DNA from 3 places in the Paenarthrobacter sp. PAE-2 genome. Region 3 is predicted to be linked to each of the others. Evidence: riboswitches for the same ligand, from Rfam matches in the RefSeq annotation. Region 3 holds a riboswitch; each other region holds the start of a gene.
What was found. A riboswitch is a leader RNA that binds a small molecule or an ion and turns the genes downstream of it on or off. The one in region 3 is predicted to bind cyclic di-AMP.
Positions count from the first base shown of each region.

Region 1: it holds a riboswitch for cyclic di-AMP, as region 3 does, so the genes downstream of both, OCL88_RS19280 (hypothetical protein) here and OCL88_RS12145 (M23 family metallopeptidase) in region 3, are expected to answer to the same signal.
Region 2: it holds a riboswitch for cyclic di-AMP, as region 3 does, so the genes downstream of both, OCL88_RS13775 (hypothetical protein) here and OCL88_RS12145 (M23 family metallopeptidase) in region 3, are expected to answer to the same signal.

Region 1 covers NZ_JAPDNV010000051.1:13,810-19,033, forward strand. Annotated here, with positions in the region: gene OCL88_RS19265 (alpha/beta fold hydrolase) at 1-811, shown strand, start outside; gene OCL88_RS19270 (DUF6480 family protein) at 910-1,152, shown strand; gene OCL88_RS19275 (ATP-dependent DNA ligase) at 1,160-2,227, opposite strand; cyclic di-AMP (ydaO/yuaA leader) riboswitch at 2,443-2,590, shown strand; gene OCL88_RS19280 (hypothetical protein) at 2,595-3,893, shown strand; gene OCL88_RS19285 (AEC family transporter) at 4,147-5,067, opposite strand; partial or broken gene OCL88_RS19290 (PucR family transcriptional regulator) at 5,200-5,224, opposite strand, start outside.
Region 2 covers NZ_JAPDNV010000021.1:44,902-50,125, forward strand. Annotated here, with positions in the region: gene OCL88_RS13770 (pyridoxal phosphate-dependent decarboxylase family protein) at 1-1,066, shown strand, start outside; gene OCL88_RS13775 (hypothetical protein) at 1,163-2,002, opposite strand; cyclic di-AMP (ydaO/yuaA leader) riboswitch at 2,008-2,161, opposite strand; gene OCL88_RS13780 (winged helix-turn-helix domain-containing protein) at 2,937-3,806, shown strand; gene OCL88_RS13785 (SixA phosphatase family protein) at 3,942-4,466, shown strand; gene OCL88_RS13790 (LysR family transcriptional regulator) at 4,529-5,224, opposite strand, start outside.
Region 3 covers NZ_JAPDNV010000017.1:7,230-12,453, forward strand. Annotated here, with positions in the region: gene lgt (prolipoprotein diacylglyceryl transferase) at 1-278, shown strand, start outside; gene OCL88_RS12130 (DUF3105 domain-containing protein) at 275-910, shown strand; gene OCL88_RS12135 (hypothetical protein) at 936-1,184, shown strand; gene OCL88_RS12140 (cytochrome c oxidase assembly protein) at 1,187-2,095, shown strand; gene OCL88_RS12145 (M23 family metallopeptidase) at 2,140-2,790, opposite strand; cyclic di-AMP (ydaO/yuaA leader) riboswitch at 2,943-3,145, opposite strand; gene OCL88_RS12150 (TlpA family protein disulfide reductase) at 3,228-3,881, shown strand; gene OCL88_RS12155 (hypothetical protein) at 4,042-4,263, shown strand; gene OCL88_RS12160 (DsbA family protein) at 4,441-5,106, shown strand.

The sequences.
Region 1 (5,224 bases), on a different contig from region 3:
GATACGCCGCACGCCCCTGTGTTCGGAGGACGTGGAAACCGGCGGGCTTACGGGCCGCATCCTCTGGACCAACGGAACCCCGCCGCCCGGCTCGCAGCCATCGCCCGGCTCCCCGGACAGCCCCGTGTACATCCTGATTCACGGCATCGGCGTCTCACACCGTTACCTTGCGCGTCTCCACGCCGTCCTTGCCGCTGGTTCGCCGACGTACTCATTCGACCTTCCGGGTTTTGCGGGCACGCCCACACCGGACCACCAAGTCACGGCCGAGGAATACGGGGCCTTCATTGCGGAGACGCTGAAAGCGAAGGGCATCACTTCCTACGTGCTGGTGGGCCACTCCATGGGCGTCCAGTTCGCCATCGAGGCTGCGCTCCACGCACCGGAGCAGGCCTCGCACGTGGTTCTGATGGGTCCTGTGGTGGATTCGAAGCACAAGAACGTACGGCGGCAATCGCTGGCCCTCTTCCTGGATGGACTCCTTCGCGAGAGCCCTTCTTCCAATTGGATCGTCGTCTCCGACTACTTCCTGTGCGGCCCCCGCTGGTACCTCACGGAGTTGTCCGTGATGATGGACTACCCCACCGAGCAACGTCTGGGCCGCATCGGAAACCCCGTGCTGATCCTGCGCGGCAGCCGCGACCACGTAGCAGGACCCGAATGGTCGCTTCGGCTCTCCCGCGCTGTTCCCCAGGGCAGGCTGGTGGAGATTCCGGGGGTGGGACACGTGGCCCAGCACATGAGGCCGAAGGCCGTTGCGGACGCGATCCGGAGCTTCGTCGCTGCTACATCGGACCGCACCCAGGCATAGGCGCACGACGACGGCACGCCCCTTGTTGCGTTGGACGGGACACGGTTAGGCTGGCAGGGCAAGCCAAATAGTAAGTTTGCTTAGGAAGGGGTTTGACCATGACAAGCTATGACCCGGAAGACGATCCGCAGACCTTCGGAGTGTCCGGTGCGGCCGAGCCCGACAGCATCCACGAGGACCCGGACATGAGGCAGGACGAAGACCGCGATCCCGCCGCATCAGCCAACCCGGATCCGGACAACGGCAACGTCACAGGGCTTGAACCCGGCGGCGGAGTGCCCCCAGGAGAAACGCCTCCAGCGGAAGACAGCATGAGCACGGACCAAGGGCACGAGGAATAGAGCTCCCCTACTGCAGCTTGAGGATCTCGCCGAGGTTATAGTCGGCCGGCTCCTCCAGTTGTGAGTACGTGCAGCTTTCGGGAGTCCGGTCCGGCCGCCACCTGCGGAACTGCGTGGTGTGCCGGAACCGGTCTCCTTCCATGTAGTCGTACGCCACTTCGATCACCAGCTCGGGCCGCAGCGGAACAAAAGAAAAGTCCTTGCCGGCACTCCAGCGGCTTTGGGCCCCCGGCATCCTCGAACCAACCGCCGCTCCGGTTTCCTGGCTGGCCCACTCTCCCCAGGGGTGGTCCGCGATCTCCACCTGGTACGGCTCCAACTCGGCCACCATCGCCTTCCGCTTCGCCATGGGGAAGGCGGCCACCACTCCAACGTGGTGGAGTTTGCCGGAATCGTCATAGAGCCCCAGCAGCATCGACCCCACGACGTCCGCCGTCTTGTGCCAACGGAAACCGGCCACCACGCAGTCCGCCGTCCGTTCATGCTTGGTCTTGAACATCACCCGCTTGTTCGGCTGGTAGGTGCCGTCGAGCGGTTTGGACAGCACGCCGTCGAGCCCTGCTCCCTCAAGCTGCACGAACCATTCCTGTGCCCGCTCGAGGTCGGTGACCGCAGGCGTCACGTAGACGGGCGGCTCGGCATCGGCGAGCGCCTTTTCCAGCGCAGCGCGGCGCTCGGAGAACGGCCGGCCGGTGAGGTCTTCGTCCCCGAGGGCCAGGAGGTCGAACCCGACGAAGGAGGACGGCGTCTTCTCTGCAAGCATCCGGACGCGGCTGTCGGCGGGGTGGATGCGCTGCTGCAGTCCTTCGAAGTCGAGCCGGTTGCCGGAAATGAGGATGATCTCTCCATCCACCACGCACTTCTCCGGCAGGTTCTTCTTCAACGCCTCCACCAGCTCGGGGAAGTACCGGGTCATGGGTTTCTCGTTGCGGCTGCCCAGGATGACGTCATCCCCGTCCCTGAAGACGATGGTCCGGAACCCGTCCCATTTGGGTTCGTAGTGCCCAACCTCGGGAATGTTGGGCACGGATTTGGCGAGCATGGGCGAAACGGGTGGCATCACGGGTAGGTCCATAGCTCATGTCTACCGGCCGGTAGACGCCGAAAGCTAGTGTTCAGCAGGGATATGTGGACAGTGTGTGGCGCGTCCGTCCGTCAGCGCGGGCGCTGCCGGCCCTCATGTACCGTTCGTTACATTAATGTGACTTTACTTCCCTGCTGCTGTAACTTCGTAGGGCGACCCGTATCTCCGCTGGGCCGCTTCCGGGCTGACGCCGAGCTCTGCCGCATCCCGGAATCCCGCCAGACCCGCGGCAGAGACGGGGGACCCAGAGTTCCCGGGCCTGTTCCCCGCAGGCCCTTGGGGTGAAGCCGCCACGTGCGGCCGGACGGCCTCGTCCGAACCCGACAGCTAACCTCGCAGGCGTTGAGAGGCAAACACCATGTCCCCAACCATGGATCAGCCGCGCCGTGCCCAAGGGGACGGCCAGCCCACCAAGCCAACCGGACGCCGTCGGGCCCAGCCCAGCGGTCCGGCCACCGAAATAGAAAGCACGACGGCGGCACCCGCCACCGCGACCGACCCCACCCCTGCGCCCATGACACGAGCGCAGCGTCGGGCGATGGAACGCGAGCGCGCGGCCCAGGCAGTCGTGGCTCCGGAAGCTGCACCGAGTGCAGAGCCCGGCTCCGAAACCCCCGCTGAATCCCCCACCGAAGAGCCGCGCACCGAAGCCATCCCGGTAGTTGCCGCTCCTCCGCGCTCGGAGTCCACCACGCCCGGACCGCCCACGGCCGCCATCCCCCTGGTGAAGGCCACACCGGCGGAGCCTGCCGCTGAGGCCGAGCCCGCGACTGCCGCTATTCCGGTGGTTTCGGCGCACGTTGCCGCCGAGGCCGGGACCGCCCAGCCCAAGACGCCGGCCCGGATCGCCGCTGACGCTACAGCCGCCGCCGGATTGGCCAGTCGCAAGACCGCCCGGGGCCAGCACGACGGCGCACGCCCTGCGGCAGGACGAGCCGCTGCAGGACGCAATGCTGCGAAGTCGGCCTTTGGTTCCTTTGCTTCCTCTTCCTTCACCAAGGAACCCCATGCCGTCCTGACCAAGGCAGCGTCCGTGAAGACCATGAGCCAGCGCATGGCGGTGGTCGCCGGAGCACTGGGCCTGGTTCTCACGGTGGGCACGGTAAGCCAAGCCTTGGACCTGCCGGTCTTCGGCCAGGACACCCAGAACCAGGCCAGCGGCGCCAACAATGGCGGTGAGGGCCGGGCAACGGGCTCTGCCACTCCTGGCCCGACGCCGTCTTACTCCACCGCGTCCTCGACGTCGGCCGCTACGACGGACACCGGGCAGTCCGCCGTCGAAGCCGCTCCACCGGCGGCAGCACCGCCGTCGTCCACTCCGACGCCGCAGGTTTCGTTGGCCGACCCCAAGTGGGTTCCGTCCAACGCCCCTTCGGCCGTGGTTCCGGTACCGGGCGTGACGTCGCCCGTTCCGAGCCAGCCGGCACCGCCGTCGGACAACATCACGGCGCCTTCGCCGAGCACGACGCCTCCTACGACGACGCCACCGACGCCAACCACCACCCCAACGCCCACGCCGACGACGACGCAGACTTCCAAGCCGCGGCCCAGCGACTCCCCGAAGCCGGGCTCCGACCCTAAGTCCAGCACACCGACGGAGGCTCCGAGCCTGGACGTGGACGGCCTGCTCGACGCAGCCAAGGGGGTCCTCAAGTGAGCACCCGCATGCCCCGGACCACCACCCACATCGGCTGGCACGGCCGGTACTGCTGCAGCAGCCGGACGGCCACTTTCCGCCATCGGATGGGCCGCTGGAGCCACCAGCGGTTGCGCCGTTTCTGACGGGCGCCGCTAACAAACGAGTGTGAACCTGAGAAGGCAGGGACCCAGCAAAGGTTCCTGCCTTCTGTTCTGCCACCCGACTGTTCTGCCACCCGGTTCTTCCGCCCCCGGGTCGGTCACATGTTTCGCTACCCCAAGAGCCACGCGACCACCAGCAAGGCCCCCACGCAGAGCACTGTGGTCAGGAGGATGACGTCGCGCGCAACAACAGTGCCACGGCCGTACGGGGAAGCGAAAAGGAACACATTCTGTGCCGTGGGAAGCGCACCCATGATGACCAACGCCAGGAGGTGCTGCCCTTCGAGCCCGAAGACGAACCGCCCCAGCGCCCAGACCACCAAGGGCATCCCCACGAGCTTCAGGAGCGTCGCCACCACGGTTTCCACCCGGCCGTCGCCCTTCTGCAGCGGAGCGCGGCCCGCCAAGGACATCCCGAAGGCGAGCAGCACCATGGGAACGGCAGCCCCGGCCAACATATCGATGGGCCGCTGGACCAGTTTCGGAACCTCCCAGTGGGTCAACGCCACCACCACACCCAGCGCTGACGCGATGATCATGGGATTCCCCAACGGCTGCAGCACTACCCGCTTCCAGGGAACTTTCGCCCCTCCGGCCACACCAAGGATGGTGACATAGAAGGGCGCCAGGACCAGGAGTTGCACCAGCAGGACCGGGGCAACGTGCTGGGCCGTTCCCACCGCGTAGAGGGAAACGGGGATCCCGATGTTGTTGGCATTGGCATAGCTGCTGGCCATGGCTCCCACGGCCGTTTCGGCAACGGGCCGTCGGAAAAAGAGGAAACTCAGCAGGCAGTACAGGAGGCCCATCGCGGCAGCAGACAGAAGGGCCAGCGGGGCGTCGACGCCGAGCGCGGCCCGTATGTCGCTCCCGGCCACCACGGTGAAGAGCAGCGCCGGGTTGGTGATGTAGAAGGCGGTGCGGGTCAGAGCAGCCTGCACTTCCGGGGCGAGCAGTTTGCACCGGACGGCCAGGTAGCCCACGGCAATGACTGCCGAAATGATGAGGATGCCGGAGACGACGCCGCCCACCCCGCCCCCTTTCGCATTGGTAACAGGTCCCGCTTGGAACGGTTTCCCTAGTTACTAATCCTGCGAGAAACCGCTTTCTCACCCTAAGCGTACGGGCAGGGGCTGTCCATCGGAGTTCATCCTGTGGCGCCTTTAGATTCGTGGCCTGACCGCCCAG
Region 2 (5,224 bases), on a different contig from region 3:
CACCCCGGCGGCGGCAGCGATCGAGGAATCTGCGGCCGATTGGTTGCTTGACTTGCTGCACTTGCCCGCTACCTCCGACGTCGGCTTCACCACGGGCGCCACGACCGCCAACTTCGTCGGGCTTGCCGCGGGAAGGCAGCACCTGATGGACGAGGCCGGCTGGGACTTGGAAGGCCTCGGCCTGTCCGGGGCGCCGAGGATCACGGTGTTTGCTGGGCGGGAGCGGCACGCTGCGGTTGACCTCGCTTTGAGGTATCTGGGCTTGGGGTCGTGCGTTCCCGTGGACGCAGACAGGGAAGGCAGGATCCTGCCCGACGCGCTGGAGGACGCCATGGGAGAGCAACCCGGCCCGGCGATCGTATGCCTCCAGGCGGGCAACCTGCACTCGGGTGCCTTCGATCCCATGGCTGACTCCATCGCCGTGGCCCGCGACCGTGGTGCGTGGGTCCACGTGGACGGCGCCTTTGGTTTATGGGCGGCTGCGAGTCCCAAACTGCGGGAACGCTTGGCAGGTGTGGAGCTCGCCGATTCCTGGGCCACCGATGCCCATAAGACACTCAACGTTCCTTACGATTGCGGTCTGGCAATCGTGGCCCGCCCCGAAGCCATGAGGCGGGCCTTCAGCGTTCATACGAGTTACCTGATAGCGACGGATGCCGGGCCGGGGGATCCTTTCGAGAAAGTTCCGGAGATGTCCCGCCGCGCCCGCGGTATTCCGGTGTGGGCTGCCCTGCGCCAATTGGGCCGGAACGGTGTCATCGACATGGTGGAGCGGCTGGCCGAGAACGCGCGGGCGCTCGCTGACGGCCTATCCTCGATCCCCGGGGTGGAAGTGCTCAATGACGTGGTGTTCACGCAAGTCTCGGTGACTTTCGGGAGCGACGAACGTACGCGCAGGATCACCCAGCGGCTCATGGCAGAAGGCGCCGTATGGATGTCAGGGTCTTCCTGGCAGGGCCGGGATATCCTGCGGATCTCCGTCAGCAACTGGTCCACGGACGACGCGGATGTGGCGGCGTCCATCGCAGCCGTACGCGCTGCGGTGGAGCAGGAACCCGAAGCCTAGTTAAACGCCAAAGCCGCCCCCGTTTCCGCCATCCGCTCCAGTAGGTACTGGTGCGTGTGGGGGCAACGGGAGCGGCTTCTCAGGCAACGTCCGGGTTTAGTACCAGTTGTTGGCCAGGTGGAATGCCAGGGCTGCCGACGGCGAACCGTAGCGTTCCTTGATGTAGTTCAGGCCCCACTTGATCTGGGTCTGGTAGTTGGTCTGCCAGTCAGCACCGGCGGAAGCCATCTTGCCGGCCGGCAACGACTGGACAATGCCGTAAGCACCGCTGGAAGCGTTGGTGGCAGTGGTGCGCCAGTTCGATTCCTTTTCCCACAGCGTGTTCAGGGCGGTCATTTCACCCGGACCCCAGCCGTAGTTGGCCAGGATGCTGGCAGCGTAGGCCTTCGCAGCGGCAGGATCGTCAACGGCCTTGGGGGCGGCAGCGGCGGCAGCAGCTTCTGCAGCAGCCTTGTCCGCAGCGGCCTTGGCGGCGGCGTCGGCTGCAGCCTTCTCAGCGGCAGCCTGGGCAGCAGCAGCCTGCTCGGCGGCGGCCTTGTCAGCTGCAGCCTTTTCGGCGGCAGCCTTCTCCGCAGCAGCCTTTTCGGCGGCGGCCTTGGCAGCTGCGGCCTTTTCAGCAGCGGCGCGCTTGGCGGCCTCAGCCTGGGCAGCGGCCTCAGCGGCAGCGTTCTCGCGGGTCTGCGGGTCCACCTGGACCGAAGCCTGGGTCTGTGCTGCCTGGCTCATCTCCGGAAGGTTGAACGCGGCGTTTGCGGCCTGCCCGAGCGATGCAACGCCCAGCGCGGCTGCGACGACGCCGGCTGCTACCGACATGCGGTGGCCGGTCCTGCCCTGGCGGGCAGCGTTCTTCAGGACATTCTGCGACTTGGTCAGGTGAGCGTTGTTCTCGTCACGGTGACGCGCCTCATGGCGCGACTGATCCTTGAATTCAGACATGCGTGATTACCTCTCAGCGCCTGCGGAGTTAGCTGTCGGGTTCGGATGAGGTCATCCGGCCGCGCGTGTAGCTGCGGCTTCACCCCAAGGGCCGGCGCAATGCCTGGCCCGGAGACTCTGGGTCCCCCGTCTCTGCCTCGAAATCAGAACGGAACTCCGGGAAGTGGCAGAGCTCGGCGCATCCCGGGTGCGGGCCAATGTTGGGGCGACCCACTCGTTCGACGGTACAGGAGGTTCAAGCGAAAGTCACATTTAGGTAACAGAGATCACGACGCCGGTGCGTCGCCTTGCCGGATTCGCCGCGCTTGGGATGTGCCCTAAGGAAGTGCGGGTCAGGATGTGCCACGGCGCCGCGATCATCGGGGCACTGAGCTGCCCAGGGGTTCGCAGGTGGCAGTCGAAGCCTTCTAGCAGATTGGAAGCCTGAATAACGAGCTTGGCGTCCGCTTCGATTGGACAGCATCCGTTTCAGATCGTGAGATTCCGCTGGTCGGGCGCTCGCGGGAATCCAGAGGGGCATCATGTCCCATTGATCGAAGAAAGTTCAGTCAGAACGCATTATTTCTGCCCTTGACCGAACAAAACCGCATTCATTTTTGCAATCCGCTGAATTGTGATTTGCGGCACAATACTCGCGCTTATCTCAGAATGTGGACGTTTCCGCCCTTTGTTACTTGCGTGTTGCCATTGTTACGTTGCACACTTCCAATGTGAACAAGAACTCAACAGCACCTGCAGCCGCAGCAATCTTCTCCAGCACACCCGCTGGCGACGAGTCCCGCTGTTGTCGAATGCAAGCCTAACTTCCCACCCCAGAAAAGTTTCAGGCATTCGCCCCCTAGCCCACCGTTGGGCGCCCCTCCCCAAACTCATTGCGGGGACACCAGCATTCGAAGCCGCGATGACGGCTATTCACTTTTGAGGTAAGCACTCCATGTCAGTTGCATCCGGATACGTCCACATCTCCGTCCGTAACGCCAACAAGGCCGCTTCCAACGCCGGCCTCCGCCCCGGTTTCGGTAACCGCCCCGGTTACGCACCCGGTGCCCAGGCTGCTGCCCAGCAGGCTCCGGGCTACGTTCCCCAGGGCTACAACCCGAACTCCTACGGACAGTTGCGCGCCGTGCCTGCCGCTACCGAGCCCGCAGCCATGACGGCACCCACTCCGGTGGTGGCCCAGTCCGAGCGTCTCCGGCCCGTGGCCAACGACAACGTAGCCCGCGGATTCGTGCTCTACATGGGCATTGACGAAGAGACCGCAGCTGCTGCCGGGACCTCCATTGCCAAGCTGGCCCAGGAAATCCGTGCTTACGCCCAGTCGCTCGTGACCGGCGCGGAAAGCTATGCCGCCGTCGCCGTTGCTCCCGCCAGCGCACCCGGGTCCGCGCTCGACGTCGTACGTTCCACGTTCGGTGACCCCACCGTCGCCGCACGCCAGCGCACCGAAGCCGCACGTCCGGCGCCCCAGCAGGAAGCGCGCCCGTCCGGTGTACTCATCGACCTCGCCCGCCGCGAAGTCCACCTCGACGGCGAATCGCTGAACCTGACATTCAAGGAATTCGAACTCCTCAACTACCTCGTGGAGAACGGCACCCGCACGGTGGGCCGTGACGAGCTCCTCGAAGGCCTGTGGCGGAACGCCGAGGAAGTCCCCAACGAGCGCACCATCGACGTCCACATCCGTCGTCTCCGCTCCAAGCTGGGCCGCCTCGCCAACACCGTCCGCACAGTCCGCGGCCAGGGCTACCGTTTCTACGAGCACCCCGAGGTCATCGTCTGGGCCGCTCCGGAATACTCGATCTGATCCTGTGACTGCCGGGAGGCGGCACATCCCTCTGCGCCAGTGCTCACTCGAGTAACCACAGCGCTGAGGGAATGTGCCGCCTTTCGTTTTGTCTGGTCAGTGAGCATCTGCCTGCCGCGGCTATAAGGTATTTGGATGAGCGACCACCACCTGAGACGGCTTGTGATCATGCGCCACGCCAAGGCGGACTGGCCCGTGGGCGTGCCCGACCATGAACGCCCCCTCGAGGAACGCGGGCACCGCGAAGCCCCGTTGGCCGGAAAATGGTTGTTGAAGCACAAGGTGGTCCCTGATTTCATCCTGTGTTCCTCGGCGCTCCGGACGCGCCAGACCTGCACGTGGATCTGCGATGAACTGGGCGAAAAAGCTCCTACGCCCAAGCTCGAGAACGGGCTGTACGCAGCCTCGGCCACAGAGATGCTCGCGGTCATCAACCACGTACCGGACACAGTTACTACGTTGATGGTGATCTCCCACATGCCGGGCGTGCAGGACCTTGCCATGCGGCTGGCTTCCCGGGACTCGGACCACGACGCCTACATGGATGCCGCCACCCGCTACCCGACCAGCGCCTTGACCGTGCTGGAGACGGAGAAGCCTTGGGCTGAGCTCGACGGGCAAGACGCGCGTTTGATCCACTTCAAGGTGCCGCGCCACTAACCCCCCGCCTCTTACCCCAACTGGCTGGCATTAGGGGTTGTTCCCAGCGCTTTTGGCAACCACTACTGCGAGTCAGTCGGGACCGCGGGGAGCTCTTCAGCGGCGGCCACCTCCCGGAGAAGGCGAACCGTGTGGCGGATGTTGGGACTCGCTGCCATGGTCTTGCGGTACACGATCCCTACGGCGCGCTGCTGTACGGGATTCACTACCGGGACGGCAACAACGCCCGCCGGAAGTGGCGGCCTGCCCAGCCGGGGGACCAGCGCCACGGCCACCGACTGTTCAACCATGGCGATGTGCGTCGAAAAGTCCGGATCGTAGACTCGAATATCCGGCACGCGGCCCAAACCAGCGAAGATCTGCAGTAGGGCCTCGTTACAGATGGCTCCCGCCGGAGTGCTCACCCACGTTTCGTCCAACAGGTCAAGGCGTTCGACGGCGGTCCTCGCCGCCAGCGGATGGCTGACGTTGAGCAGGACGTCGGCCTGGTCGAGGCATAGGTCTTCGTGGGCCATGTTCTCCGGGATCACGAGTGGCACGGAGTTCCAGTTGTGGACTACCGCGAGCTCGGCTTCGCCGGTTGCAACGCGTTGGATGGCCTCGCGCGGGTCCTCGGCGAGCACGCTGACCTCCAGCTCGGAATTGGTAGTCGCGATCCGTCCCAGCATGGGGCCCACCAGGCCGCGGCAGGCTGTCGAGAAGGCCACCAGCCGGAGTGTGCCGGACGGCTTCTCCGGATCCGCCAGCAGGGTTGCCTG
Region 3 (5,224 bases):
ACCTTGGCGCCGGATCCGTGTTCGCCACCTACATCATCCTCTACACCACCGGGCGCTTCGCCTTTGAACTGATGCGCTCGGACCCGGCCAACACCATCTTGGGGTTGAGGGTCAACACCTGGGTTTCCGGGGCTCTCCTGGCCGCCGGCATTCTGCTCTTCTTCATCCTCCGCCCCGGCCCCCGCTCCTTCGTCCTGACCGCGGCGCAGGAACCATCGACGGCCCCTACTACCAGCCCACGCCAAACCATCCACCCACGCACAGGGAGAAAGCCATGAGCAACGCAAGTAGACGCCGGGCCGACCACGAAGCCATCCTCACGGCACTGAAAGCACAACAGAGAGCCAAACAACGGAAATGGAACATCCTGGTCTACGGCGGCTTCGGTGTGGTGCTGGCTGCCATCATCACTACGGTGGCTCTGGTGGTCACCGGGGCGGTCCAGGAGAAAAACGCGGCTCTTGAGGCGGCGAGCAAGCCCATCGAAGGGGTCCAGACTTTCAACGGGCTCTCCCGCAACCATGTCCAGAACGCTGTGTCCTACCCGCAGGAACCCGGCGTCGGAGGCGACCACGCAGCCGTGTGGACGAACTGCGGTGTCTACACCGAACCGGTCAACGAACAACGCGCCGTCCACTCCCTGGAACACGGTGCCGTGTGGCTGAGCTACAAACCCGGTCTGGCCCCCGACGATCTCGCCACGCTCACCGGTCTGGCCAAGTCCAACCGTTACACCCTGCTCAGCCCCGACCCGGATCAGAGCAGCCCGGTCACCGCTACGGCCTGGGGTGCGCAACTGGCAACACAAAGCGCCACCGACTCCCGCATCCTAACGTTCATCAACGCCTACGCCCAATCGCCCAAGGCACCCGAACCCGGGGCCGCCTGCACCGGCGGAAACAACGGCTAAGGCCGGAAACACAAAGGAACATTCCATGACAAAGGACAAACCCGAGGAAGACCCCGAAGCACGCTACCGCCGCCACCGTCGGCTGGTGCGCATCGGGCAGCTGGTTATGGCCGCCGGTGCGGTGGTGGCCATCTGGCACTGGATCCTTCACCTGGAACCCTCAGGCCAGGGTCCCAGCCTCGCCCTGGACATCTACGCAGGCTACCCGACCGCGGCGGCGCTGTTTCTGGCAGGGGCCCTCCTCGCCGGCCGGGCAGAGACCAGGAAACGCTGAACATGCCTCCCTTGGACATCGTCCTGGCTTCCTGGACCCTGAACATCCCCGCAGCCCTTGTCATGGCCTGCGCAGGGATCCTCTACAGCAAGGGACTACGCGCAGCCTCGGCGCGGGGGATAGCCTGGCCATGGTGGCGGGCAGTGATTTTCTACGTCCTGGGCCTGGGCGGTTTTGGCGTGCTTAGCTTCGGCTTCACCGGAACCTACAGCCACGACCTGCGCTGGGCCTTCACGCTGAAGGTCACCGCCTACCTCTTCATCGTGCCGCTGTTCCTCGCCGCCGGCCAACCTCTGACGCTGGCCAAAGCGACCCTCAGCCAGGCCGGGCAAGCCCGGTTGAGGGCCTTTCTGGACCACAAAGCCATCCGGGCACTGAGCAACACCGTCGTCGCAGCCCTGCTGGGCCTTGCCCTGTTCACCCTCTTCCTCACACCCTGGTTCTACCCGTTGCGGACCGAGCCGCTATGGGACGCGACGCTGACCATCCTGGTGCCGTTGGTGGGGATGCTAATGGCTGTGCCGATCATGGAAGACGGCTCGACCAGGGACGTCACTTCCTTGATCGTCGTTGAATTCATCTACGTTTTCATCGAACTGGTCGCCGACGCCGTGCCCGGGGTGCTGATGCGCATCAGCCCGGAAGTCCTGGACGGGGCAACACAGGCCCTGATCGGACACCCCGCCTGGCTGCCGGATCCACTGCGTGACCAGCAGTTGGCAGGAGACCTGTTGTGGTTCCTGGCTGAAGCCGTAGACCTGCCACTGATCATCCTGATGTTCATCCGCTTCGCCCGCAGCGACCGGCGCGAGGCCCGCTCTTTCGATGAACTCACCGACGAAGAGCTGGACGCGCTGAACCGGGAACACCTCAAGGGACCGCTTCACGGGCGCGGCACACCACATGCCTGAGCCCGTCCGCCAAGGGCAGCGGCAGCATGTTCACCCACGGTCCGCTAGATGAAAGAAGAAGGATCCACAGTCTTGTCATTGACCATGACCTCAAAATGCAGATGGCACCCGGTCGAAGCGCCCGTGGTTCCCACTCCCGCGATCTGCGCACCCTTGGTCACCGACTGGCCGACAGCAACCCCGATGCTCGCCAGATGGTTGTACGTGGTTTTCAACCCATTGCCGTGGTCCACGACGATCCTGTTGCCGCCGCCGTACTGGCTCCATCCGGCTTCCACGACGGTTCCTGACCCGGCAGCGAACACCGGGGTGCTGCAAGCCCCGGTCAGGTCAATCCCGGTGTGCCACTCACCCGTGGATCCCGTCAGCGGATTAACCCGCAGGCCGAACGGTGAACTGACCTTCATCGACGCCAAGGGCGCGCTCAGGCCCTGGGAAGGGGCAGCCGGGGAAGACGCGGGAGCGGCAGGAGCCGATGCAGCGACCACCTTGGCCTTGGGTGCCGGAGACGCTGCCGGGGCGGGCTTCGACGAAACCACCGGCCGGTCGAAGACCAGCTCGGCGTCGGCCACGACGGTGACTGCCGGCTGGGCTGCGACCGGCTCTACGGCGGCGGCAGGCTCTTCAACGGTGCCGGCCGCCTCGTTAATGGCCGCGGCGCCCGGATTGGCCTGGGCCGCGGAAAGGGCCGACATGGCAATCAACCCAGTCACTGCTGCCGCAGCGCCGAACTGCACACCCCGGCCAGGCCGGGACAGGGACGGCACGAGAGCGCGCAAGGACGGGACGGACGAGGGCGAGGGGGCCGCGCGGCGGCGGCCATGCTGGGGGCGTGAAGGCAAAACGGGGGTCCTCTCGACGCCGGCGAAGTTAGCTGTCGGATTCGGACGAGTGGACTGTCCGGCCTGCCCCGAGCGCGTCCCTGAAAGGGGCGTTCGCAGGGCCAGGCTTCACCCCAAGGCGCAGCATTGCACCGTATCTGGGTCCTCCGCCCCCGCCTTCAAACTCATGGCCCATGAACCGCCCGGCGGGGTTTGGCGAAGCGGTCATACCCATACCCGTCGGGGGTATGTCTGCGGCAACTCTACCCAAAAACACCCGAACGTTACAAATTCGTTATCTAAGGACGGTTATGTCTGACTATCAAAGCGCCGGCCCTCCTTCCTTGCACCGCGCAACCAAGTCACCGCCGCTGCTGTCCCGCCGGCGTCTGGTCATCTCGTCCTTCCTGGCCGGGGTGGGAACCTTGCTGACCGCGTGCGGCAACAGTGATGAACTGTCGCAGCAGGCCAGGGCGGGGGACACCAAGAACTACATCGCCGGGGACGGTTCCGTCACTGAATACAGTGCCGCGGACCGGAAGCCTCCCATCGTCCTGAAAGGCAAACTCTATGACGGCACCGTGGTCGACTCGGCAGATTGGAGAGGCAGCGTCACCGTCTTGAACTTCTGGTACGCAGCCTGCGCACCGTGCAGGCTTGAAGCCCCACGGCTGGAAGCCCTGTCCGAAGGCAACAAGGACAAAGGGGTGCGGTTCTACGGGGTGAACGTCCGGGACGAGGAAGCCACCGCCGTCGCTTTCGAGCGGACCTTCGGTGTCACCTACCCCAGCATGCAGGACAAGGACGGCGGCATCCTTCTGGCGATGGCACAGTATGTGCCACCCCAGGCGGTTCCCTCCACGCTCGTGATCGACAAACAGGGCCGGGTAGCGTCAAGAATCCTGGGCCTGGCCGATGAAAGCATCCTCAGGTCCCTGATCTCCAGTGCAGTGGCAGAGCCGTGACAGCCTGCCCGGGTCGTGGTGCCCCGCGAGGCACGGCGGGGCGTGGGGAAGGTCCTCTTCCCTCGAGCGGCCCAGAGTCAGGGTGTGTGCCGCGCAGTGCCAGCGTGGGAAGATCTGCTGAAGAAGACAGCAGGCTTAATCTATGGCTGCGGAGGGTCCCATGGGAGAGATTCACGGCAGATCCCCCGCCCGGATCGCCGTCGTTCTCGCCGGGCTGTTCATCACCATGGTTGTTCTCGTGGTTCTGGTTCTGCTTGCTCAACCCCGCACGGACAGAATCGTCGACTGCGCGCCCGGCTTCCATAATGTCTCCGGGCCGGCCAGCGACTGCGTACCCAATCAACCAAGCAGCCCCGCATCCTCGACCCAGCCCCTCCAGTAGCCTCAGCTACGACTCCAGCCGGGAAGCATTCCGGTCCTCCTGGACCACATTGTGGCCACGGCAGGAACAGCTCTTCGAATCCGGTCCTTCCATCGCTAACCAGACAGGCCCACGTGGCCGTCGCCACCAGAAAGCCTTCACGCAGTGATAAAGCTAGAAAAAACATCGCCACCGCAAATGACTGCCATCAGGAAAACCCGCGTCTTTGTCTGGGTTCTGCTGGTCTTCCTCATCGGAATCGGCCTGGTCTGGTACACGGTCTTCGCCGTTAACAGGCCCGACGCCTCCACACCAGCCCCCTCATCCCAGAGGGTCGAACTCGTGCGCGAAGACAGCCACCGGAGCACCTCTCCGGCAGCTGCGCAGGCGCAATTGGTGGAGTTCGTGGATTTCGCCTGCCAAGCGTGCAGGCAAGCCCAGCCGCTGGTGGAGGAGCTGAAGAAGGAGTACGGGGACCGGGTCACGTTCGTCAGCCGCTACTTCCCCCAGCCCGCAGACCGGAACTCAGCCGCGGCCGCTCTGGCTGTGGAAGCGGCAGCACAGCAGGGCAAATATGAGCAGATGTACTCGAAAATGTTCCAGACCCAGCCCCAGTGGAGCGGCAAGCAGGAGTCACAGGCATCGCTGTTCCGGTCCTACGCCCAGGATCTGGGCCTGGACATGGACGCCTACGACTCCGCGGTGACCGACGATAAGACAAAGGTGCGGGTCAAGGAGGACATCACCGATGGCACCGGCCTGGGCGTGAAAGACGCTCCGACCTTCTTCCTCAACGACAAGATGCTCAAACTGGACAGCAAAGAACAATTCGGACGGGAACTGGCACAATTTTCCGCGAAGTAGGTGTCACCACCCACCCGCCACGGGATGCGCAGGCACGGCAAGCCATCACCTGCGGGACACCGGTCCCAGGGTGGGCAAGAATCCAAATGCGAGAACAACCCGGCGAGGAGTCACATCA